DNA from 3 places in the Lysinibacillus sp. YS11 genome. Region 2 is predicted to be linked to each of the others. Evidence: a T-box and tRNA genes for the amino acid it is inferred to sense, from the RefSeq annotation. Region 2 holds a T-box; the other regions hold tRNA genes.
What was found. The T-box of region 2 lies ahead of ileS (isoleucine--tRNA ligase). A T-box ahead of a tRNA ligase gene usually reads a tRNA of that ligase, here a tRNA-Ile.
Positions count from the first base shown of each region.

Region 1: it encodes a tRNA-Ile, which carries the amino acid that the T-box ahead of ileS (isoleucine--tRNA ligase) is inferred to sense. The anticodon was not compared.
Region 3: it encodes a tRNA-Ile, which carries the amino acid that the T-box ahead of ileS (isoleucine--tRNA ligase) is inferred to sense. The anticodon was not compared.

Region 1 covers NZ_CP026007.1:3,550,381-3,557,636, forward strand. The annotation lists gene nadC (carboxylating nicotinate-nucleotide diphosphorylase) at 1-320, shown strand, start outside; gene nadA (quinolinate synthase NadA) at 307-1,410, shown strand; partial or broken gene LBYS11_RS17775 (VOC family protein) at 1,576-1,991, shown strand; tRNA gene LBYS11_RS17780 (tRNA-Glu) at 2,051-2,122, opposite strand; tRNA gene LBYS11_RS17785 (tRNA-Ser) at 2,125-2,215, opposite strand; tRNA gene LBYS11_RS17790 (tRNA-Asn) at 2,226-2,302, opposite strand; tRNA gene LBYS11_RS17795 (tRNA-Ile) at 2,307-2,383, opposite strand; tRNA gene LBYS11_RS17800 (tRNA-Gly) at 2,385-2,458, opposite strand; tRNA gene LBYS11_RS17805 (tRNA-Phe) at 2,464-2,539, opposite strand; tRNA gene LBYS11_RS17810 (tRNA-Asp) at 2,598-2,673, opposite strand; tRNA gene LBYS11_RS17815 (tRNA-Met) at 2,677-2,751, opposite strand; tRNA gene LBYS11_RS17820 (tRNA-Ser) at 2,805-2,897, opposite strand; tRNA gene LBYS11_RS17825 (tRNA-Ile) at 2,913-2,989, opposite strand; tRNA gene LBYS11_RS17830 (tRNA-Met) at 2,997-3,070, opposite strand; tRNA gene LBYS11_RS17835 (tRNA-Ala) at 3,099-3,174, opposite strand; tRNA gene LBYS11_RS17840 (tRNA-Pro) at 3,191-3,267, opposite strand; tRNA gene LBYS11_RS17845 (tRNA-Arg) at 3,277-3,353, opposite strand; tRNA gene LBYS11_RS17850 (tRNA-Leu) at 3,362-3,450, opposite strand; tRNA gene LBYS11_RS17855 (tRNA-Gly) at 3,456-3,530, opposite strand; tRNA gene LBYS11_RS17860 (tRNA-Leu) at 3,567-3,651, opposite strand; tRNA gene LBYS11_RS17865 (tRNA-Lys) at 3,669-3,744, opposite strand; tRNA gene LBYS11_RS17870 (tRNA-Thr) at 3,752-3,827, opposite strand; tRNA gene LBYS11_RS17875 (tRNA-Val) at 3,831-3,906, opposite strand; rRNA gene rrf (5S ribosomal RNA) at 3,917-4,032, opposite strand; rRNA gene LBYS11_RS17885 (23S ribosomal RNA) at 4,144-7,070, opposite strand; rRNA gene LBYS11_RS17890 (16S ribosomal RNA) at 7,249-7,256, opposite strand, start outside.
Region 2 covers NZ_CP026007.1:973,968-981,223, reverse strand. The annotation lists gene LBYS11_RS04530 (helix-turn-helix transcriptional regulator) at 1-809, shown strand, start outside; gene ileS (isoleucine--tRNA ligase) at 909-3,677, opposite strand; T-box leader at 3,790-4,013, opposite strand; gene LBYS11_RS04520 (DivIVA domain-containing protein) at 4,110-4,634, opposite strand; partial or broken gene LBYS11_RS04515 (RNA-binding protein) at 4,730-5,517, opposite strand; gene LBYS11_RS04510 (YggT family protein) at 5,687-5,968, opposite strand; partial or broken gene LBYS11_RS04505 (cell division protein SepF) at 5,989-6,485, opposite strand; gene LBYS11_RS04500 (YggS family pyridoxal phosphate-dependent enzyme) at 6,469-7,173, opposite strand.
Region 3 covers NZ_CP026007.1:3,540,828-3,548,083, forward strand. The annotation lists gene LBYS11_RS17630 (ABC transporter substrate-binding protein) at 1-885, opposite strand, end outside; partial or broken gene LBYS11_RS17635 (FecCD family ABC transporter permease) at 1,030-2,030, shown strand; gene LBYS11_RS17640 (FecCD family ABC transporter permease) at 2,030-3,085, shown strand; gene LBYS11_RS17645 (ABC transporter ATP-binding protein) at 3,101-3,895, shown strand; tRNA gene LBYS11_RS17650 (tRNA-Glu) at 4,039-4,110, opposite strand; tRNA gene LBYS11_RS17655 (tRNA-Ser) at 4,113-4,203, opposite strand; tRNA gene LBYS11_RS17660 (tRNA-Asn) at 4,214-4,290, opposite strand; tRNA gene LBYS11_RS17665 (tRNA-Ile) at 4,295-4,371, opposite strand; tRNA gene LBYS11_RS17670 (tRNA-Gly) at 4,373-4,446, opposite strand; tRNA gene LBYS11_RS17675 (tRNA-Phe) at 4,452-4,527, opposite strand; tRNA gene LBYS11_RS17680 (tRNA-Asp) at 4,586-4,661, opposite strand; tRNA gene LBYS11_RS17685 (tRNA-Met) at 4,665-4,739, opposite strand; tRNA gene LBYS11_RS17690 (tRNA-Ser) at 4,793-4,885, opposite strand; tRNA gene LBYS11_RS17695 (tRNA-Ile) at 4,901-4,977, opposite strand; tRNA gene LBYS11_RS17700 (tRNA-Met) at 4,985-5,058, opposite strand; tRNA gene LBYS11_RS17705 (tRNA-Ala) at 5,087-5,162, opposite strand; tRNA gene LBYS11_RS17710 (tRNA-Pro) at 5,179-5,255, opposite strand; tRNA gene LBYS11_RS17715 (tRNA-Arg) at 5,265-5,341, opposite strand; tRNA gene LBYS11_RS17720 (tRNA-Leu) at 5,350-5,438, opposite strand; tRNA gene LBYS11_RS17725 (tRNA-Gly) at 5,444-5,518, opposite strand; tRNA gene LBYS11_RS17730 (tRNA-Leu) at 5,555-5,639, opposite strand; tRNA gene LBYS11_RS17735 (tRNA-Lys) at 5,657-5,732, opposite strand; tRNA gene LBYS11_RS17740 (tRNA-Thr) at 5,740-5,815, opposite strand; tRNA gene LBYS11_RS17745 (tRNA-Val) at 5,819-5,894, opposite strand; rRNA gene rrf (5S ribosomal RNA) at 5,905-6,020, opposite strand; gene LBYS11_RS17755 (cysteine desulfurase family protein) at 6,299-7,256, opposite strand, start outside.

The DNA.
Region 1 (7,256 bases), 2.0 Mb from region 2:
CTAGAGCGAAAGTCGGTCATACCGTAAAAATTGAAGTTGAAATTGAAACAAAAGAACAATTAGAAGAAGCTATCAACGCAGGAGCAGATATTATTATGTTTGATAACCGTAGCCCAGAAGAAATCCGTGCATGGCTTCCCATTGTTCCTCCCACTATTGCGACTGAAGCATCTGGGGGCATCACACTTGAAAATTTAAAGGCTTATGCCCAAACGGGTATTCAATGGATTTCACTTGGCTCCTTAACACATTCAGTTAAAGCTTTTGATATTAGTGCACTCGTTCAAATGAAAGGAGATCATTCCCTTGTCCATCACTAGTTTATTACAACAGACGACATTACTCCCAGAGCATTATCGGGCACTATCTGTAAAGGAAATGGAATCTCGTATTTTATCAATAAAGAAAAAATTAGGTCCTAAATTATTTATTCCTGGCCACCATTATCAAAAAGATGAAGTCATTCAATTTGCAGATGCAACTGGGGATTCTTTACAGTTAGCTCAATTATCCGCAGCAAATAAGGAAGCTGAACACATCGTATTTTGCGGTGTACATTTTATGGCAGAAACTGCTGATATGCTGACAACGAAACAGCAACATATCTATTTACCAGATATGCGCGCTGGTTGTTCAATGGCTGATATGGCTGATATTTATCAAACTGAACAAGCATGGCCAATTCTTCAAGAACTCTTTGGTGATACGATTATTCCTCTAACCTATGTTAACTCAACTGCGGCTATTAAAGCCTTTACTGGAAGACATGGTGGTGCTTGTGTCACTTCATCGAATGCAAAGGAACTTGTTCAATGGGCTTTTACCCAAAAACAGCGTATCTTCTTTTTACCTGACCAACATTTAGGAAGAAATACTGCCTATGATTTAGGTATACCTCTTGAAAATATGGCTGTTTGGAATCCGCATAAGAACTTGCTCGAAACAAAAGAGCCACTTGAAAATATCCAGGTTATTCTTTGGAAGGGTCACTGCTCTGTGCACGAAGGTTTTACTGTTCAACATACAGAGGTTATTCGCAAAGAACACCCGACTATGAGGATAATTGTTCACCCTGAGTGCAGCCGTGAAGTGGTTGCAGCGGCTGATGATGCAGGCTCCACAAAATACATTATTGATACAATCAATCGAGCTCCAAGCGGATCTGCATGGGCAATTGGAACAGAAATGAACCTTGTCAATCGCATTATTAAGCAGCATCCTGATAAACATATTGTCTCCTTAAACGAAAACTTTTGTCCTTGTTTAACAATGAATCGAATTGACCTTCCACATTTGTTATGGAGCTTAGAAAATATTGAGCAAGGTCAACCTCATAACCGTATACAAGTAGATGAACATACTACCGCTGAAGCACTTAGTTCACTTGAAAGAATGCTAGCCAGAGGATAAATAGTTAAAACTTTTTAAACAGAAAGGTTGAAGATATAACCTTTCTGTTTTTGTTCACATAACGCCTACTTCTAATAGTGCTAATGGCTTCCATTTGCGCCCCGCTTTGCTATAATTGACACGACTTTATGCTCCATGATACTGTCAATTTGGAGGTGATACTAAATGGCTTTTCAATCGAAAAATATCTTTATCAATTTACCAGTAAAAGATCTAAACAAATCTATCAGTTTTTTAAGGAATTAGGTTTTGAGTTCAATCAACAATTCAGTGATGAAACAACAGCCTCAATGATTATTAGTGAAAATATCTTCGTATTAATAATGGTTGAAGAACGATTTAAAGGATTTAGTAAAAAAGAAGTTACAGATACTACTACTTCTGCAGAAGCAATCTTATGTCTCTCTGCTGAAAACCGAGAACAAGTAGATCAACTAGTGAATAAGGCACTTGCCTCTGGTGGTAAACCTTATAGTGAACCACAAGATCACGGATTTATGTATGGTTGGGGTTTTCAAGATGTAGATGGGCATATCTGGGAAGTAGTTTATATGGACGAAAATGCATTGAATCAAGAGTAAATTTTGTATCTATGAATATCAAAAAACAGTAGATGCAATTGCATCTACTGTTTCTAGTATGACCCGTACGGGATTCGAACCCGTGTTACCGCCGTGAAAGGGCGGTGTCTTAACCACTTGACCAACGGGCCCATGGCGGAGAAGGAGGGATTTGAACCCTCGCGCCGGTTACCCGACCTACACCCTTAGCAGGGGCGCCTCTTCAGCCTCTTGAGTACTTCCCCAAAATAAAAATGGCTCCGAAGGCAGGACTCGAACCTGCGACAACCTGATTAACAGTCAGGTGCTACTACCAACTGAGCTACTTCGGAATAATGGTGGGCCTAAATGGACTCGAACCATCGACCTCACGCTTATCAGGCGTGCGCTCTAACCAGCTGAGCTATAGGCCCTTGGAGCGGGTGATGGGAATCGAACCCACGACATCAGCTTGGAAGGCTGAGGTTTTACCATTAAACTACACCCGCATAAATGGTGGGTCAGGACGGAATCGAACCGCCGACACTTAGAGCTTCAATCTAATGCTCTACCAACTGAGCTACTGACCCATTTCGTCCATGCTAAGCTTGCTCACTTTTTTGCTTCTCATGACTTTTATTTTAAAAATGGCGGTCCCGACCGGGATCGAACCGGCGATCTCCTGCGTGACAGGCAGGCATGTTAACCGCTACACCACGGGACCTTTTGGTTGCGGGGGCCGGATTTGAACCAACGACCTTCGGGTTATGAGCCCGACGAGCTACCACTGCTCCACCCCGCGATAATTTTATGTTGTTTCGAGTTTTTAAAGCACCATTTATAAAAATTTAAAACTGGAGGAGGTAGAGGGATTCGAACCCCCGCGCGGTGTTACCCGCCTGTCGGTTTTCAAGACCGATCCCTTCAGCCAGACTTGGGTATACCTCCGTTACAATATATAAATGGTGGACCTTGCAGGACTCGAACCTGCGACCGGACGGTTATGAGCCGTCTGCTCTAACCAACTGAGCTAAAGGTCCTTTAAGATGGCGGCAGAGGGGATCGAACCCCCGACCTTACGGGTATGAACCGTACGCTCTAGCCAGCTGAGCTACGCCGCCAGGATCTTTATACTGGTTAATTTACTTATGGTGGAGCCTAGCGGGATCGAACCGCTGACCTCCTGCGTGCAAGGCAGGCGCTCTCCCAGCTGAGCTAAGGCCCCATAATCTTTTTGGAAATGGTCGGGAAGACAGGATTCGAACCTGCGACCCCTTGGTCCCAAACCAAGTGCTCTACCAAGCTGAGCTACTTCCCGTTGTTCTTTTGGCGCGCCCGACAGGAGTCGAACCCATAACCTTCTGATCCGTAGTCAGACGCTCTATCCAATTGAGCTACGGGCGCATTTAAAATGGTGCCGAGGACCGGAATCGAACCGGTACGGTAGTCACCTACCGCAGGATTTTAAGTCCTGTGCGTCTGCCAGTTCCGCCACCCCGGCACATTTGGAGCGGAAGACGAGGTTCGAACTCGCGACCCCCACCTTGGCAAGGTGGTGTTCTACCACTGAACTACTTCCGCATGTGCATAAGCTTTTTTATCTGGCAATGAAAATAATGGTGCGGGTGAAGGGAGTCGAACCCCCACGCCTTGCGGCGCTAGATCCTAAGTCTAGTGCGTCTGCCAATTCCGCCACACCCGCTTATTATTATTTATAAATGGTGAGCCATGAAGGACTCGAACCTTCGACCCTCTGATTAAAAGTCAGATGCTCTACCAACTGAGCTAATGGCTCGAAAAAATGGTGCCGGCTATAGGAATCGAACCCACGACCTACTGATTACAAGTCAGTTGCTCTACCTGCTGAGCTAAACCGGCATATGGTGGAGGATGACGGGCTCGAACCGCCGACCCTCTGCTTGTAAGGCAGATGCTCTCCCAGCTGAGCTAATCCTCCTGGGTATTATGCCTAGCGACGTCCTACTCTCACAGGGGGAAGCCCCCAACTACCATCGGCGCTAAAGAGCTTAACTTCCGTGTTCGGTATGGGAACGGGTGTGACCTCTTTGCCATCATCACTAGACTATGGTCGACCTTCCATACACGGCGTACTGCTGTGTCTAGAAGCTCTCTTTTTAGAAAGATTTGCTCTTTCAAAACTGGATAAACGGTGCATTGAATGTTTCAAACTTTTTTGGTTAAGTCCTCGATCGATTAGTATTCGTCAGCTCCATGTGTCACCACACTTCCACCTCGAACCTATCTACCTCATCGTCTTTGAGGGATCTTACTTACTTGCGTAATGGGAAATCTCATCTTGAGGGGGGCTTCATGCTTAGATGCTTTCAGCACTTATCCCGTCCACACATAGCTACCCAGCGATGCCTTTGGCAAGACAACTGGTACACCAGCGGTGTGTCCATCCCGGTCCTCTCGTACTAAGGACAGCTCCTCTCAAATTTCCTACGCCCACGACGGATAGGGACCGAACTGTCTCACGACGTTCTGAACCCAGCTCGCGTACCGCTTTAATGGGCGAACAGCCCAACCCTTGGGACCGACTACAGCCCCAGGATGCGATGAGCCGACATCGAGGTGCCAAACCTCCCCGTCGATGTGGACTCTTGGGGAGATAAGCCTGTTATCCCCGGGGTAGCTTTTATCCGTTGAGCGATGGCCCTTCCATGCGGAACCACCGGATCACTAAGCCCGTCTTTCGACCCTGCTCGACTTGTAGGTCTCGCAGTCAAGCTCCCTTGTGCCTTTACACTCTACGAATGATTTCCAACCATTCTGAGGGAACCTTTGGGCGCCTCCGTTACCTTTTAGGAGGCGACCGCCCCAGTCAAACTGTCCGCCTGACACTGTCTCCTGCCCCGCTAAGGGGCATGGGTTAGAATTTCAATACAACCAGGGTAGTATCCCACCGACGCCTCCTTCGAAGCTGGCGCTCCGAGATCTCTGGCTCCTACCTATCCTGTACAAGTTGTACCAAAATTCAATATCAGGCTACAGTAAAGCTCCACGGGGTCTTTCCGTCCTGTCGCGGGTAACCTGCATCTTCACAGGTACTATAATTTCACCGAGTCTCTCGTTGAGACAGTGCCCAGATCGTTACGCCTTTCGTGCGGGTCGGAACTTACCCGACAAGGAATTTCGCTACCTTAGGACCGTTATAGTTACGGCCGCCGTTTACTGGGGCTTCAATTCGCAGCTTCGCTTGCGCTAACCACTCCTCTTAACCTTCCAGCACCGGGCAGGCGTCAGCCCCTATACGTCACCTTACGGTTTTGCAGAGACCTGTGTTTTTGCTAAACAGTCGCCTGGGCCTATTCACTGCGGCTCTCATGCGCTTGCACGCTCAAGAGCACCCCTTCTCCCGAAGTTACGGGGTCATTTTGCCGAGTTCCTTAACGAGAGTTCTCTCGCACACCTTAGGATTCTCTCCTCGACTACCTGTGTCGGTTTGCGGTACGGGCACCTCTCACCTCGATAGAGGCTTTTCTTGGCAGTGTGAAATCAGGAACTTCGTCCATACGGACTCGCCATCACAGCTCAACGTTACAGTGTGCGGATTTGCCTACACACACGCCTTACTGCTTGGACGCGCACAACCAACGGCGCGCTTACCCTATCCTACTGCGTCCCCCCATTTCTCAAACGGTGAGGAGGTGGTACAGGAATATCAACCTGTTGTCCATCGCCTACGCCTATCGGCCTCGGCTTAGGTCCCGACTAACCCTGAGCGGACGAGCCTTCCTCAGGAAACCTTAGTCATACGGTGGACGGGATTCTCACCCGTCTTTCGCTACTCATACCGGCATTCTCACTTCTAAGCGCTCCACCAGTCCTTCCGATCTGACTTCAACGCACTTAGAACGCTCTCCTACCACTGACATCGTAGATGTCAATCCACAGCTTCGGTGAATCGTTTAGCCCCGATACATTTTCGGCGCAGCGTCACTCGACCAGTGAGCTATTACGCACTCTTTAAATGATGGCTGCTTCTAAGCCAACATCCTGGTTGTCTGTGCAACGCCACATCCTTTTCCACTTAACGATTACTTTGGGACCTTAGCTGGTGGTCTGGGCTGTTTCCCTTTTGACTACGGATCTTATCACTCGCAGTCTGACTCCCGTGTATAAATATCTGGCATTCGGAGTTTGTCTGAATTCGGTAAACCGGGATGGCCCCCTAGTCCAAACAGTGCTCTACCTCCAGTATTCTCATCACGAGGCTAGCCCTAAAGCTATTTCGGAGAGAACCAGCTATCTCCAAGTTCGATTGGAATTTCTCCGCTACCCACACCTCATCCCCGCACTTTTCAACGTGCGTGGGTTCGGGCCTCCAGTAAGTGTTACCTCACCTTCACCCTGGACATGGGTAGATCACCTGGTTTCGGGTCTACGACCACGTACTATTTCGCCCTATTCAGACTCGCTTTCGCTGCGGCTCCGCCTTCTAAAGCTTAACCTCGCACGTAATCGTAACTCGCCGGTTCATTCTACAAAAGGCACGCTATCACCCATTAACGGGCTCTAACTACTTGTAGGCACACGGTTTCAGGATCTCTTTCACTCCCCTTCCGGGGTGCTTTTCACCTTTCCCTCACGGTACTGGTTCACTATCGGTCACTAGGTAGTATTTAGCCTTGGGAGATGGTCCTCCCGGATTCCGACGGAATTTCACGTGTTCCGCCGTACTCAGGATCCACTCAGGAGAGAACGAACTTTCGACTACAGGGCTTTTACCTGCTCTGGCGGACCTTTCCAAGTCGCTTCATCTAACTCGCTCTTTTGTAACTCCGTATAGAGTGTCCTACAACCCCAAGAGGCAAGCCTCTTGGTTTGGGCTCTTCCCGTTTCGCTCGCCGCTACTCAGGGAATCGATTTTTCTTTCTCTTCCTCCAGGTACTTAGATGTTTCAGTTCCCTGGGTCTGCCTTCAAGACGCTATGTATTCACGTCAAGATACTACGCGATTAAACGTAGTGGGTTCCCCCATTCGGAAATCTCCGGATCAAAGCTCACTTACAGCTCCCCGAAGCATATCGGTGTTAGTGCCGTCCTTCTTCGGCTCCTAGTGCCAAGGCATTCGCCGTGCGCCCTTAATAACTTAACCAAGTTATTAAGCCTAAAAAACTTAAAAAATAAATGTGTTTGTTACAATTTCAATGTCGTTTTATCCAGTTTTCAAAGAACAAGTTTTGAAGTGTTTCATTCAGAAGAATGAACCTTCAAAACTGAACGCAAAACGTAATCTTACAAACCCAAGGTTTGTATTCCGAAATAATCCTTAGAAAGGAGG
Region 2 (7,256 bases):
CATTTTTAAAACGCCTAATCCGTGGAGAAATTGACAATGAACAAGAAATAATACAATCTGCTTCATTTTTATCGACAAGCTGTATACCTAATATTGTATTTTTAATTCAAGGCTATATTGATGGGGCTAATAGGAAAGCTGTCCCACACGATGCAAGTAGTAGTATTACAACTGTTTTTCGCCAGCACTTTGCTGAGAAGGCCTCATTATCCTTTTTACATTTTGAACGCTATTTATTACTTCTCATGCGAATTCCTACTGACTACAACTCTTTCAAACATTGGACTGAGGGTGAAGCCTGTTTATTAGAGGTTATCGAGACCCTAAAAAGGGATTGTTCTATTCATCTTTTTATGGGGGTTGGAGGTGTATTTCAGGATGCTATGCAAGTGAAGGAATCCTATAGCCAGGCTAGAAAAGCACGTAGAAAACCACCTATCCATAATATACACATCCGATATTACGAAGATTTAACAAAGCATGAGCAGCTGCAAAAAGCTATTCAGTATATTGAAGAGCATTACGACGAACAACTGACCATTCGTGATGTTGCAAAATATATTAACTTTAGCCCAACTCATTTTAGTAGACTATTTAAAAAAGAAACAGGTCGCAATTTTGTTGACTATGTTGCTTATACACGCATTATCAAAACCTTACCTTTTTTACGCAAGTACGACTACACCATAGAAAAAATCTCCTCCTCCTGTGGCTTCAATACACCAAATTACTATAGTTTAACTTTTAAAAAATATGTAGGGATCTCTCCAACAGACTATCGCAATACGACAGAAATTTTATTTAAATAATGGAAAAGAATCTGCAAAACTTCCATGAAAAAAGCAAGCCTCCAACAAGGAGACTTGCACATCCTCTACATTAAAATGCAGATTCTTGTTATTTATAGATTAAACGTAATACTTTTCTACAACTTCTGCACAGCGAGCACATACTGTAGGTTGTGCTTCATTTGAACCAACTGTTTCAGAAATTGACCAGCAACGCTCACATTTCTCACCAGTAGCCTTCTCAACAACAATGGAAACATGCTCAAGTGTTAAAGCTTCAGCAGGTGCCTCCTCGATAGCAGCTACTTCAAAAGCTGAAACGATGGAAAGTTGTGCAAAGTCAATGTTGGCATCGTTCAATAATGCGACAACATCTTCTTTCGCGTAGACAGTGACTTTTGCTTCAAGTGATTTACCAATTGTTTTCGCATTACGTGCTTCCTCTAATGCTTTTAAAATATCATCGCGTACATCAATAATTTTTTCCCATTTTGTACGTAGGCTGTCAAAATTCGCTTGAACATCTACCTCTGGGAAATCTGTTAATTGAACAGAAACTTCTTCTACAATACCTTGAGCATGTAGATAAGACCACATTTCATCTGTTGTATGTGGGATAATTGGTGTCATGATTTTTACTAATGTCATCAATGTATCATAAATAACTGTTTGCATCGCACGACGATCCTTATTGTCATGACCCTCGATATAGACTACGTCTTTGGCAATATCAAGATAGAATGAAGATAACTCTACAGCAACGAAATTATTGACTACATGATAGACAGCAGCAAAATCATAGCGATCATAGGCAGCACGCACAGTTTTTAAGACATCCTGTAAGCGCATATACACATATTGATCCATTTCACGAAGCTCAGCATAACTTACACGATCTTTCGTAGGATCGAAATCAGCAATATTGCCGTGTAAGAAACGGAAAGTATTACGAATTTTACGATACACTTCAGATACTTGCTTTAACATATCCATAGAGATGCGGACATCTGCTGTATAGTCAACAGAAGCAACCCATAAACGAAGTATGTCTGCTCCATACTGATCCATTACTTTTTGCGGAATAATCACATTCCCTAAAGATTTACTCATTTTACGTCCTTCACCATCAAGTACAAAACCATGTGTTAAAAGTCCTTTGTATGGTGCATAGCCGTTAATAGCTACAGATGTAATAAGAGAGGAATTAAACCAACCACGATGTTGGTCAGAGCCCTCTAAATAGAGATCAGCTGGATATTTCATACCACGTTCTACTAGTACACCTTGGTGTGATGAACCGGAATCAAACCATACATCCATAATATCATTTTCTTTGGTAAATTCGCCGTTCGGGCTACCTGGATGTGTAAAGCCTTCTGGTAATAACTCTTTTGCTGTTTTTTGGAACCAAATATTTGATCCATTCTCACGGAATAATGCTGAGACATGACTAATTGTTTCAGGTGTAATAATAGGTTCACCATTTTCAGCATAGAAAATCGGAATCGGCACACCCCACGCACGTTGACGTGAAATTACCCAGTCTCCACGATCACGAATCATATTATAAAGACGAGTTTCTCCCCAAGCTGGTGTAAATGCTGTTGCTTTTACAGCCTCTAATAACTCCCCACGGAATGCTTCAACAGATGCAAACCATTGTGGTGTCGCACGATAAATAACAGGCTTTTTCGTACGCCAGTCATGTGGATAGGAGTGCGTAAAGAAATCAAGCTTTTCTAACGCTCCTACTTCTTTTAGTTTTTCTGTGACGAGTTTATTCGCATCATTATAAAACACGCCTTCAAAGCCAGGTGCTTCATCTGTATAGCAGCCACTATTATCAAGAGGGCTAAGAATACCTAAACCATACTGTTTACCAATATGATAATCGTCTTCACCATGCCCTGGGGCTGTATGAACACAACCTGTACCCGCTTCAGCAGTTACGTGTTCACCCACCATAATAAGCGATTCACGATCGTAGAATGGATGTTGTGCTACAATACGATCTAATGCCTCTCCTTTTACTTCTTGTACAACCTCATAGTCTACCCATCCAAGCGTAGTTGCCACTGACTCTAATAACTCTTTGGCAATGATGAATTTTTTATTAGCCACTGCAACTACTACATAGATAAATTCAGGATTCAAAGAAATCCCTAAGTTTGCTGGTAATGTCCATGGTGTTGTTGTCCAAATGATAAATTTAGCATCTGCTGGAACAACACCCTTCGCATCCTTAATTGCAAAGCTTACATAAATGGATGGAGATTTGATGTCCTTATATTCAATTTCAGCTTCCGCCAAAGCAGATTCAGAAGAAGGAGACCAATAAACCGGCTTTAACCCTTTATAGATATAACCTTTTTCCGCCATTTTACCGAATACTTCAATTTGACGAGCTTCAAACTCAGGCTTTAATGTAATATATGGATTTTCCCAATCACCTCGAATGCCTAGACGGCGGAATTGGGCACGTTGATTGTCAATTTGCTCATAAGCATACTCTTCACAAAGTTGGCGGAATGCTGCTACTGACATTTCTTTACGTTTTACACCTTTGTTAGTCAATGCTTGCTCAATTGGTAAACCATGTGTATCCCAACCTGGAATATAATTGACATGGTAGCCAGTCATGGAGCGATGACGTGTAATCATATCCTTCAATACTTTATTTAGAGCATGGCCTATATGGATATCACCATTTGCATAGGGAGGACCATCATGTAGAACAAATTCTGGTCGACCTTCCGTACGCTCCATCTGTAATTTGTTAATATCCATGCCATTCCATTTTTCTTGCATTTTTGGCTCATTTGCCGGTAAATTTCCACGCATTGGGAAATCTGTTTTTGGCATTAATAAAGTATCTTTGTATTCAACCATTAAAATTCCTCCTTTATTTTACACAAACAGGTAGACATTTTTCTCATAAGACAGTTATTGGCAAAATTATCTAAAACGATTCGGAAACAAACAAAAAAAGCCCTCAATCCCACTAAGGGACGAGAAGCTTCTACTCGCGGTACCACCCTAATTGTAGTACAAAAATTTGCACTACCTCTTAAAAGCACGTTTAACGTCGTGCATCACGAAATAACCTACTTTTTTCAGTTATTTAGCTCAGAAGTGATGTTCAATGCTAGTTGTATGTTTGGGCTCTCACTGTCCCCAAATCGCTTAACAACGCCTAACAAATACTGTCTTCGTCTCTGCTTTTATGCATATCTGTTCAAAATAATTACTATTACAAAGTATATGAAATTCAAACAATCGCGTCAAGTTTCATTTGTCAATTACATCAATTAAAAAGAAAAGTTAAATATCCTCAGAATCCTGTGCTTCTTCAACAGATGCTTGAATTTCTGTTAAATCGATATCATATTGCAGCAAATGATCCCAGTCATCTGCATTAAGTAAATCCAGCTGTGCTTCTACAAGCATCTTGAAACGATTACGAAATACCTTAGATTGCTTTTTAAGCTCATCAATTTCAATCGTCACCTTACGAGCCTTCGTCAAAGCTTCATTGACAATTCGATCAGCATTTTTTTCAGCTTCTTTTACAATGAGCTTTGCCTCTTTTTGAGAATTTCTTCTCACTTCATCAGCCGCTTCTTGTGCAACGACAATAGACTTCTGCAAAGTTTCTTCTAAGGTGTTGAAATGTCTCGCTTGTTCTAAAGCCATCTCTAATTGCTTATCAACCTCTTTTTTTTCACGAAGCAGAATTTCATAGTCTTTAATAATCTGATCTAAAAATTCATTTACTTCATCTTCAGCATAACCTCTGAAGGCTTTTGTAAACTCCTTATTATGTATATCAATAGGTGATAATGGCATACAATCCTTCTCTCCTTTACATGTACATTCGTAATTCCTATTATACAATTGTTCCGACAACTTAGCAGTAAAAATTAATGAAATTTACTTCACTTTCAGCTTTTTTGGGCCAATCGACCGACTTGAAGACGGATTTTATCTTTTTTGTTCGGCCTTCAGTCATAATAATTTTCACCCTACCACTTCCACGTATCGATAAAATATCTCCCTCTTGTAATTCAAAAGCAACTGTATCTCTTTCTGTCCAATTTACACGAACTTTTTTCCCAGTAATTAAAGCTTGAGCTTTTTGGCGTGATACATTTAATACAGTCGCAATAATTACATCTAAGCGCATGGAAGATACTGTATGAGATTCCTCCAACCATTCTTCCTCATTTACAATAAGGGAATCCGCTTCTTTTAAAGACTCAATATGCACCTTAACTTTACCAATACCTGTTAAATGTAACCGAACATATTCTGCTACCTCTTGAGCTACAACGAATTGCACCTGCTGATCATTTACACGAATATCACCAAATTTGCCACGGTTTAAACCTAATGAAAGCAACGCACCTAAAACATCAGGATGTCGTAATTGGACAAATTTCACTGGATATTGAATCGTAAATGCCACTAACTGAAAGTCTTCTTCTATTGCTTCATAGTAAGTAGGAAAAATAAGCATACGCTGCCTCTCCGCCTCTTCAAATAAACCTGTGCATGCAGTTTTTAGGGTATCATTTTGCCCAATAATCGATGTCACAATAAAACGTTGTCTTGGATCAAGAAAATCTGTCAGCTTAGGCGCATAACGATCTTCAACCTCACGCTGCCAGCTTATTACCTGTTCAATAAAGGGCTGTTCATCTTTTCGAAAATGCTGGATTAAGTGTTCCATCTTGTTGTCTCCTCTTTCACTAGTTCCATTTTGCTTTGTTAGTTGGAAACTTAGTATTCCCAATTAATGCGTTTGGACGTCATTGTTTTAAAATTTTTTATTAGTCGCATTAGTAGCATAGAAAATTAAAATAAATAAAAAATCCCCACCAAAACGTGAGGATTTACTTCTAAGCGAACATAAAATATATTTTCTGAATGACTATATAAAGCCCTCTTTCTATAAAATTCAGCATAAAGATGGCCACAATTGGCGAAATATCAATCATACCAAGAGGCGGAATGAATTTCCTAAAAATACCTAAATATGGCTCACAAACTTTTTCAAGCATGCGACCAATTGCTGAATTTTGAGCGGCAGGCACCCAAGACATTAAGATATATGCAATTAGCATGAATGAGTAAATCTTAAATGCTAATGATACATAACCAAGTATAATAAAAAAAGTCATATAAACTACAATCCTCGCTATTAATTATCGTCTAAAATAAAGTTTGTAATTTCACCAGTCACTTCTACATTATCTGGCGTACAAAGGAAGATATCTTTACCAATACGTTGAATATCTCCAGCAAGAGCATAGACTGTGCCACTTAAAAAATCAATAATGCGTTTACCTTGTTCTCTTTCGATACGTTGCAAATTGACAATTGTTGCACGTTTATTTTTAAATGCTCTGCGATATCTTGTGCTTCTGCATAAACTCTCGGTTCTATTAAAACAACTTTTGCTCCCTTAGAACTCATAGCTGCCTGCAAACTGACAATGTTATTAGGAGTTGCTGTGCTTTGTGGCATGATTTCATGAATAGGTGCTTTGCGTTCTTTCATCATTTTTTTTGGCTTAACTGAATGAATCGGTTGCTGTTGTTGTATGGGTTGTTGTTGCTGAATAGGAGCTTGCGTGATTTCTTCTTCTAATTCTTCTTCAAGGTAAAAGAAGTTTTTAATCTTATTTTTCATGCTCATCCTGTTCCCCTCTTTCATTTCCAACAAGAGCCGTTCCGACTCGAACAAAAGTAGCCCCTTCCTCTACCGCAATTTCAAAGTCATTAGACATGCCCATTGATAACTCGGTACAAGGTGCGTGTGCGAATCCTTGCTCGGCTATTTGCTGTTGACATTGTTTTAATTGCTTGAAAACAGAGCGAATACTTGCTTCGTTTTCGGTGTTTGGTGCCATAGTCATTAAACCTACAACTTGAATCTTAGTAAAACCTTTTAATGCTTCTACAAAAGGCAAAACTTCTTCGATAGTTAAACCATGTTTTGATTCTTCACCAGAAATATTTACTTGTACAAAACATTTAACAGGTTGTTCGGCTCTTTTTTCAATTTCTTCTGCCAAACTCAAACGATCTAAGGAGTGTAAATAATCAATGCTGTTAATCACTTGTTTTACTTTACGTGTTTGAAGCGACCCAATGTAATGCCAATGAACATCAGCATGTATCTCAGTAATTTTACGATGTAAGCCCTCTGGTCTGTTTTCTCCTAAATGAGTGAGCCCTGCTTCAATTGCTTCTTGTGTTCTTTCAACAGAAACTTCCTTCGTCACGGCAATTATTTGGACTTTTTCGCCCTCACGATTCCCTTTTTTTTCTGCTGCTGTTATTAAATCATTTAGCTTGTTTAAATTTGTTAAGATTTTTGTCACTGTTTTTCCCAACTTTACAACAATAGTTTCTTTTATTGTAACAAGCAATGCTTGATTTATCAATGAATAGCCTGACCTATGTC
Region 3 (7,256 bases), 2.0 Mb from region 2:
TGCTGTTAAGTTTTTCCAAAGCGGGTCTTGTGTCCACTCTTGTTCAGTTGCTAGTGCTGAATCATCGCCTGTTGGCATGTACGTGAAGTAGAAAATAACATCCCCATCCATTTGAGGGATCGCTTCTTTCCCTACTTCAATCGCTAAGTTTCCTAGTTTAGCATTATCTTTAAATAAATCTGCTTGCGCTGCAACACGTTTAAATCCTAAAGCATCAAAAATCACACCTGAGAATGAATCTGTGTAATAGATACGAGATTTATCGGCCATAAAGCGTACAAATGAAACTTCTTGGTTGGTTTGTTCTCCAAGTTCTTCTTTCAGAGCTTGTAACTTATCTTCGTAAGCTTTTAGAACTTCTTCACCTTTTGTTTCTTGATTTACTGCTTTAGCGTATAATTTAAAATTCTCTTTCCAGTCACCACGTAATGTATCAGAAAACACAGTTGGAGCAATTTTGCTAAGTTTAGCATAATCTTTTTCTTGTCGTAATTTATTGCCAATGATTAAATCTGGCTTTAAAGAAGCAATTTTTTCGATATTTATTTCATGTTCAATACCGACAACCTCTACACCTTCCATTTGATCCTTGATGTGATCATACCATGGATCGCCTGTCCAAGATTGAACAGCACCTACTGGTTTAATACCTAGAGCTAATAATGCTTCTGTTCCTTCATTAGTTAAAACAACGATACGTTTTGGTGTGTCTTTTACTTCAGTTGTCCCCATTGCATGGTCAACACTGTAAGCATTGCTTTCTTTTGTACTTTCTTCTTTGGCATTATCTTTAGAAGTACCGCATGCTGCCAGAACAAAAATAGCAACCACAGCTAGTAAAACTAATAGTTTTTGAAAAGCTTTTTGCACCTTTTCTTCCTCCATTGTATATGATAAAATATTTAAGCATATTTGACGAGAATGAAAATCACTTTCATCTGTCTAAGAACGATATTAATCGTATTGTATGTAACTATCAATGTCAATAACTAATTTAATAATTTTCCAAGAAAAGAGTACACGTTAAATATGATATTAAAAAATAATTATTCTAAAATGATTGCTTTACTAGTAGGAGTCATACTATTACTTCTTTCTATGGGGATCAGTATTGTGTATGGTTATGCAAATACTTCTATTCAAACTACGTATGAATCTTTTAGACAATTTAACAATTCAAATGAGCATCTTATTATTCAAAATGTTCGAATTCCAAGAGCTCTTATAGCCAGTTGCGTTGGTGCTTCATTAGCTATTACAGGCGTGCTTATGCAGACCTTAACGAAAAATCCATTAGCCTCTCCTGGAATTTTGGGCATTAATGCAGGAGCAGGCTTTGCTGTTGTCTTTGCCATGATTTTTTTCCACATTTCAAGCTTGCAATCTTTTGCGTGGATTGCATTTCTTGGTGCAGCAATCGCTGCTTTATCCGTTTATGGAATTAGTTTCTCAGGTAGAGATGCTGTTACTCCAGTGAAAATAACTTTAGCTGGTGCTGCCATCAGTGCCCTATTTGCATCATTTACGCAAGGTTTACTCGCTACAAATGAAGCAGAACTTGATCAAGTTTTGTTTTGGTTAGCAGGTTCTGTACAAGGTAGAAAACTTGAAATTCTACTATCTGTTCTACCGTATCTAGTAATTGGGTGGATTGCTGCCCTCATCATTTCCCCCAAAATGAATATTCTCGCTCTTGGCGATGATGTAGCAAGAGGTCTTGGTTTACGTTTAGGACTTATGAAGATATTGGTCGGTCTTATTGTTATTTTTTAGCAGGGGGAGCAGTTGCAATTGCTGGCCCCATTGGTTTTATAGGGATTGTCGTTCCCCATTTTGCGCGCAAGTTTGTCGGCACTGATCATCGATGGCTTATTCCTATGGCTGCTTTACTTGGGGGGATACTTTTATTGCTGGCTGATGTTGCGGCTCGTTATATTATCATGCCACAAGAAGTTCCAGTAGGCGTCATGACTGCTATGATTGGCACACCATTCTTTATTTACCTTGCGCGAAAAGGTGGAAAAAAATAATGAAACATGTAAAAACAATTCGTTTACTTCAACAAAAAATTTCATTTTTAATAGATGTACAAGCTATAAAAAAATTAACAGTGATTTGCATACTAACTCTTGCCGTGTTCTTTCTTAGTGCATCATTTGGTGATTCATTCATCAATCCATTTAAAGTTTTACAAGCTTTTTTTGGTTACGGCTCAGATTTTGATCAACTGATTATTATTGATTTTCGAATGCCTCGAATTTTCATGGCCTTGTTTGCTGGAATGGCGTTAGCCGTCGCAGGTGCAGTTTTACAAGGAATCATTAAAAATCCACTTGCCTCACCTGATATAATCGGCATATCTGCTGGTGGTGGGGCAGCGGTTGTTGGTTTCTTAGCCATTTTCAGTGATTCTAATCACTCTTTAACAGTTAGTATAGAGTGGTTGCCATTAGCAGGATTCATAGGTGCTACTATCGTCGGATGTATAGTCTACCTATTTGCTTGGAAAGATGGTGTCACACCAAATCGTCTTGTCTTAATCGGTATTAGCGTGTCGGCATTCATGCAAGCAGTTACTACAATGTTAATGATTATCGGCCCAATTTATCAAGCAAGTGAAGCGAATAAATGGATTACGGGTAGTGTCAAAAGTTCGGATTGGGATCAAGTACAAATCGTTATTCCATTGATTTTTGTACTTCTACTTATAACCTTTTTTATTACTCGGCAGTTAAATGTTCAAGAATTAGGTGATGATACAGCATCAAGCCTAGGGCAGCCTGTTCAAAAAACACGCCTTTACTTAATTCTATTATGCTCCAGTTTAGTAGCGAGTGCCATAGCATTTGCTGGTGCTATTGGGTTTGTAGGATTAATGGCTCCTCATATTGCACGACGCATTGTTGGTTCATCGTTCGGTGTACTTATTCCGGCATCCGCAGCAATTGGTGCATTGCTTGTAATGGTTGCAGATATTATAGGTCGTACAGCATTTAGCCCATTAGAAGTACCCGCAGGCGTCTTTACTGCTGCTATCGGTGCTCCTTACTTTATCTATTTATTATTTAGAAACCCTAAAAAATAAAGGAGTCTATACTACATGACTGAATCTTTATTAACCAAATCTCTAACATTAAGTTATGGTGATTTCAATATTATCGAAGATCTCAATTTATCTATTCCTTTGAATGAAATTACTGTATTAATCGGAGCGAATGGCTGTGGTAAATCCACACTCTTACGCTCCATTGCTCGATTATTAAAACCTAAAAAAGGCTCCGTTTTATTAGACGGTGAGGATATTTTTAAATTATCTACAAAACAAGTGGCTAAAAACCTCTCTATTCTTCCTCAATCTCCTGTTGCACCAGAAGGCTTAACTGTCCTACAACTTGTGAAACAAGGTCGCTATCCTTACCAAAGTTGGCGACAACAGTGGACTGAAAAGGATGAAGAAATCGTTTTAAGCGCTTTAAAAGCTACAGGTACAGAGCATTTACAAGATAGACCAGTAGATGAGCTATCAGGAGGACAACGTCAACGTGCTTGGATAGCTATGACGCTTGCTCAAGATACAGATATCATTCTTTTAGACGAGCCTACGACATACTTAGATTTAACTCATCAAATAGACGTTTTAGATTTACTATTCGAATTGAACCAACAGCAAAAGCGAACTATTATTATGGTACTACATGATATTAATCTTGCTTGTCGCTATGCCGATCATATTATTACAGTGCGTGACCGTGGTGTCTATCGTCAAGGGAAACCAGAAGAAATTATGACCACTGATTTAGTTAATCATGTGTTTGACCTTGATTGCCAAATGACGACAGATCCAATCTTTGGTACACCTCTTTGCATCCCATATGGAAAAGGACGAAAAATTTAATCACTAATTTAAAAAACAACAAACAAGCCTACACAGTTTAATCATTCTGTGTAGGCTTTCATTTATTATAGCTATGTTATAAATCTAAATATCAAGTAAATTAAAAAGTGCAGTAGATGTAAATTCATCTACTGCACTTAGTATGACCCGTACGGGATTCGAACCCGTGTTACCGCCGTGAAAGGGCGGTGTCTTAACCACTTGACCAACGGGCCCATGGCGGAGAAGGAGGGATTTGAACCCTCGCGCCGGTTACCCGACCTACACCCTTAGCAGGGGCGCCTCTTCAGCCTCTTGAGTACTTCCCCAAAATAAAAATGGCTCCGAAGGCAGGACTCGAACCTGCGACAACCTGATTAACAGTCAGGTGCTACTACCAACTGAGCTACTTCGGAATAATGGTGGGCCTAAATGGACTCGAACCATCGACCTCACGCTTATCAGGCGTGCGCTCTAACCAGCTGAGCTATAGGCCCTTGGAGCGGGTGATGGGAATCGAACCCACGACATCAGCTTGGAAGGCTGAGGTTTTACCATTAAACTACACCCGCATAAATGGTGGGTCAGGACGGAATCGAACCGCCGACACTTAGAGCTTCAATCTAATGCTCTACCAACTGAGCTACTGACCCATTTCGTCCATGCTAAGCTTGCTCACTTTTTTGCTTCTCATGACTTTTATTTTAAAAATGGCGGTCCCGACCGGGATCGAACCGGCGATCTCCTGCGTGACAGGCAGGCATGTTAACCGCTACACCACGGGACCTTTTGGTTGCGGGGGCCGGATTTGAACCAACGACCTTCGGGTTATGAGCCCGACGAGCTACCACTGCTCCACCCCGCGATAATTTTATGTTGTTTCGAGTTTTTAAAGCACCATTTATAAAAATTTAAAACTGGAGGAGGTAGAGGGATTCGAACCCCCGCGCGGTGTTACCCGCCTGTCGGTTTTCAAGACCGATCCCTTCAGCCAGACTTGGGTATACCTCCGTTACAATATATAAATGGTGGACCTTGCAGGACTCGAACCTGCGACCGGACGGTTATGAGCCGTCTGCTCTAACCAACTGAGCTAAAGGTCCTTTAAGATGGCGGCAGAGGGGATCGAACCCCCGACCTTACGGGTATGAACCGTACGCTCTAGCCAGCTGAGCTACGCCGCCAGGATCTTTATACTGGTTAATTTACTTATGGTGGAGCCTAGCGGGATCGAACCGCTGACCTCCTGCGTGCAAGGCAGGCGCTCTCCCAGCTGAGCTAAGGCCCCATAATCTTTTTGGAAATGGTCGGGAAGACAGGATTCGAACCTGCGACCCCTTGGTCCCAAACCAAGTGCTCTACCAAGCTGAGCTACTTCCCGTTGTTCTTTTGGCGCGCCCGACAGGAGTCGAACCCATAACCTTCTGATCCGTAGTCAGACGCTCTATCCAATTGAGCTACGGGCGCATTTAAAATGGTGCCGAGGACCGGAATCGAACCGGTACGGTAGTCACCTACCGCAGGATTTTAAGTCCTGTGCGTCTGCCAGTTCCGCCACCCCGGCACATTTGGAGCGGAAGACGAGGTTCGAACTCGCGACCCCCACCTTGGCAAGGTGGTGTTCTACCACTGAACTACTTCCGCATGTGCATAAGCTTTTTTATCTGGCAATGAAAATAATGGTGCGGGTGAAGGGAGTCGAACCCCCACGCCTTGCGGCGCTAGATCCTAAGTCTAGTGCGTCTGCCAATTCCGCCACACCCGCTTATTATTATTTATAAATGGTGAGCCATGAAGGACTCGAACCTTCGACCCTCTGATTAAAAGTCAGATGCTCTACCAACTGAGCTAATGGCTCGAAAAAATGGTGCCGGCTATAGGAATCGAACCCACGACCTACTGATTACAAGTCAGTTGCTCTACCTGCTGAGCTAAACCGGCATATGGTGGAGGATGACGGGCTCGAACCGCCGACCCTCTGCTTGTAAGGCAGATGCTCTCCCAGCTGAGCTAATCCTCCTGGGTATTATGCCTAGCGACGTCCTACTCTCACAGGGGGAAGCCCCCAACTACCATCGGCGCTAAAGAGCTTAACTTCCGTGTTCGGTATGGGAACGGGTGTGACCTCTTTGCCATCATCACTAGACTTGGTTATGTATCATGTTTTGAAGTTGTTTACCTGTCCTTCAAGACAAGAATTATTGTATAACGTTTTCTAACATTGTGCAATACTTTTTTATAAAAAAAAGAAATTATTACTTTTTAAAGATATTTTTGTTAAGTAAGAGAAAATATTGCCCTGCAAAATATTATAGCAATTGTTGGTTCAAAAGAAAACAATTATTTTATTTGGCCGATATTATTAGCTTATAATCTATTTCACTACAAGTGAAGAATATAGATAATCCTTCACTCGTCTTTTCGTTAAATATTTGAAAGCTCTATTTTTAATTTTACAATATCCTCAAGTGTAGTGGAAGGACCAAAAGATATTCTAAAAAATTGGCGTGCCGCTTCCAAAGAAAATCCCATTGATAGAATAGCCTTTGTTCCCGATTCACTATGAATATCACATGCACTACCTGTAGAGATACAGATTCCCGCCTCATTTAACTTTAAAAGAACATATTGCCCCTCTACTTTTTCCATCATTACCCCACAAATATTAGGTAGTTGCTGTTTACACTCAACGAGCTGACATTTTTCAGGTAAATTATTTTCAAAATAATTTCTTAGCGTTTCATAATGTTGCAATTCATATTGATAGTTTTCAATTGCCGCGGCAAAGGCCACGATTGCAGGAGTATCTAATGTCCCCCCTCTAAGACCCCTCTCATGTGTCAAACCTGGTGTTAATGCAGGTACTCTGATTGCAGGGTTCAGATATATAGCACCACAGCCCTTTGGTCCGCCTATTTTATGAGCCGAGATGGTAATCGCATCTGCCCCTTGTGGTATAGCTAGTTTGCCAAATGATTGTACACAATCAACATGACAGAATATATTTGATTTTCTTGCCATCTTTACGATTTTCTCTACAGGCTGGATTGAACCAATTTCAGAATTGACATGTTGAATGGTAATCAAAGCAGTCTCTTCCCGGATTGCTTGTTGCAATTGCCCCAGATCAACACAACCATCCTTCTGCAAAGGTAATTTTGTTACAGTAAAGCCCTTTTTCTCAAGTGTATTCAAAGCCGCATGCACTGACGTATGCTCAGCTTGAGATGAAATAATGTGTTTTCCTTTTTTTGAGGCTAGCGCTAACGACAAGATGGCTATGAGATTTCCTTCTGTTCCACTACCCGTAAAAATTACGCCATCACTAGTTACACCTAGGGCTTGGGCTACAACCTCCCTTGATTGCTGGACAAAATAAAAA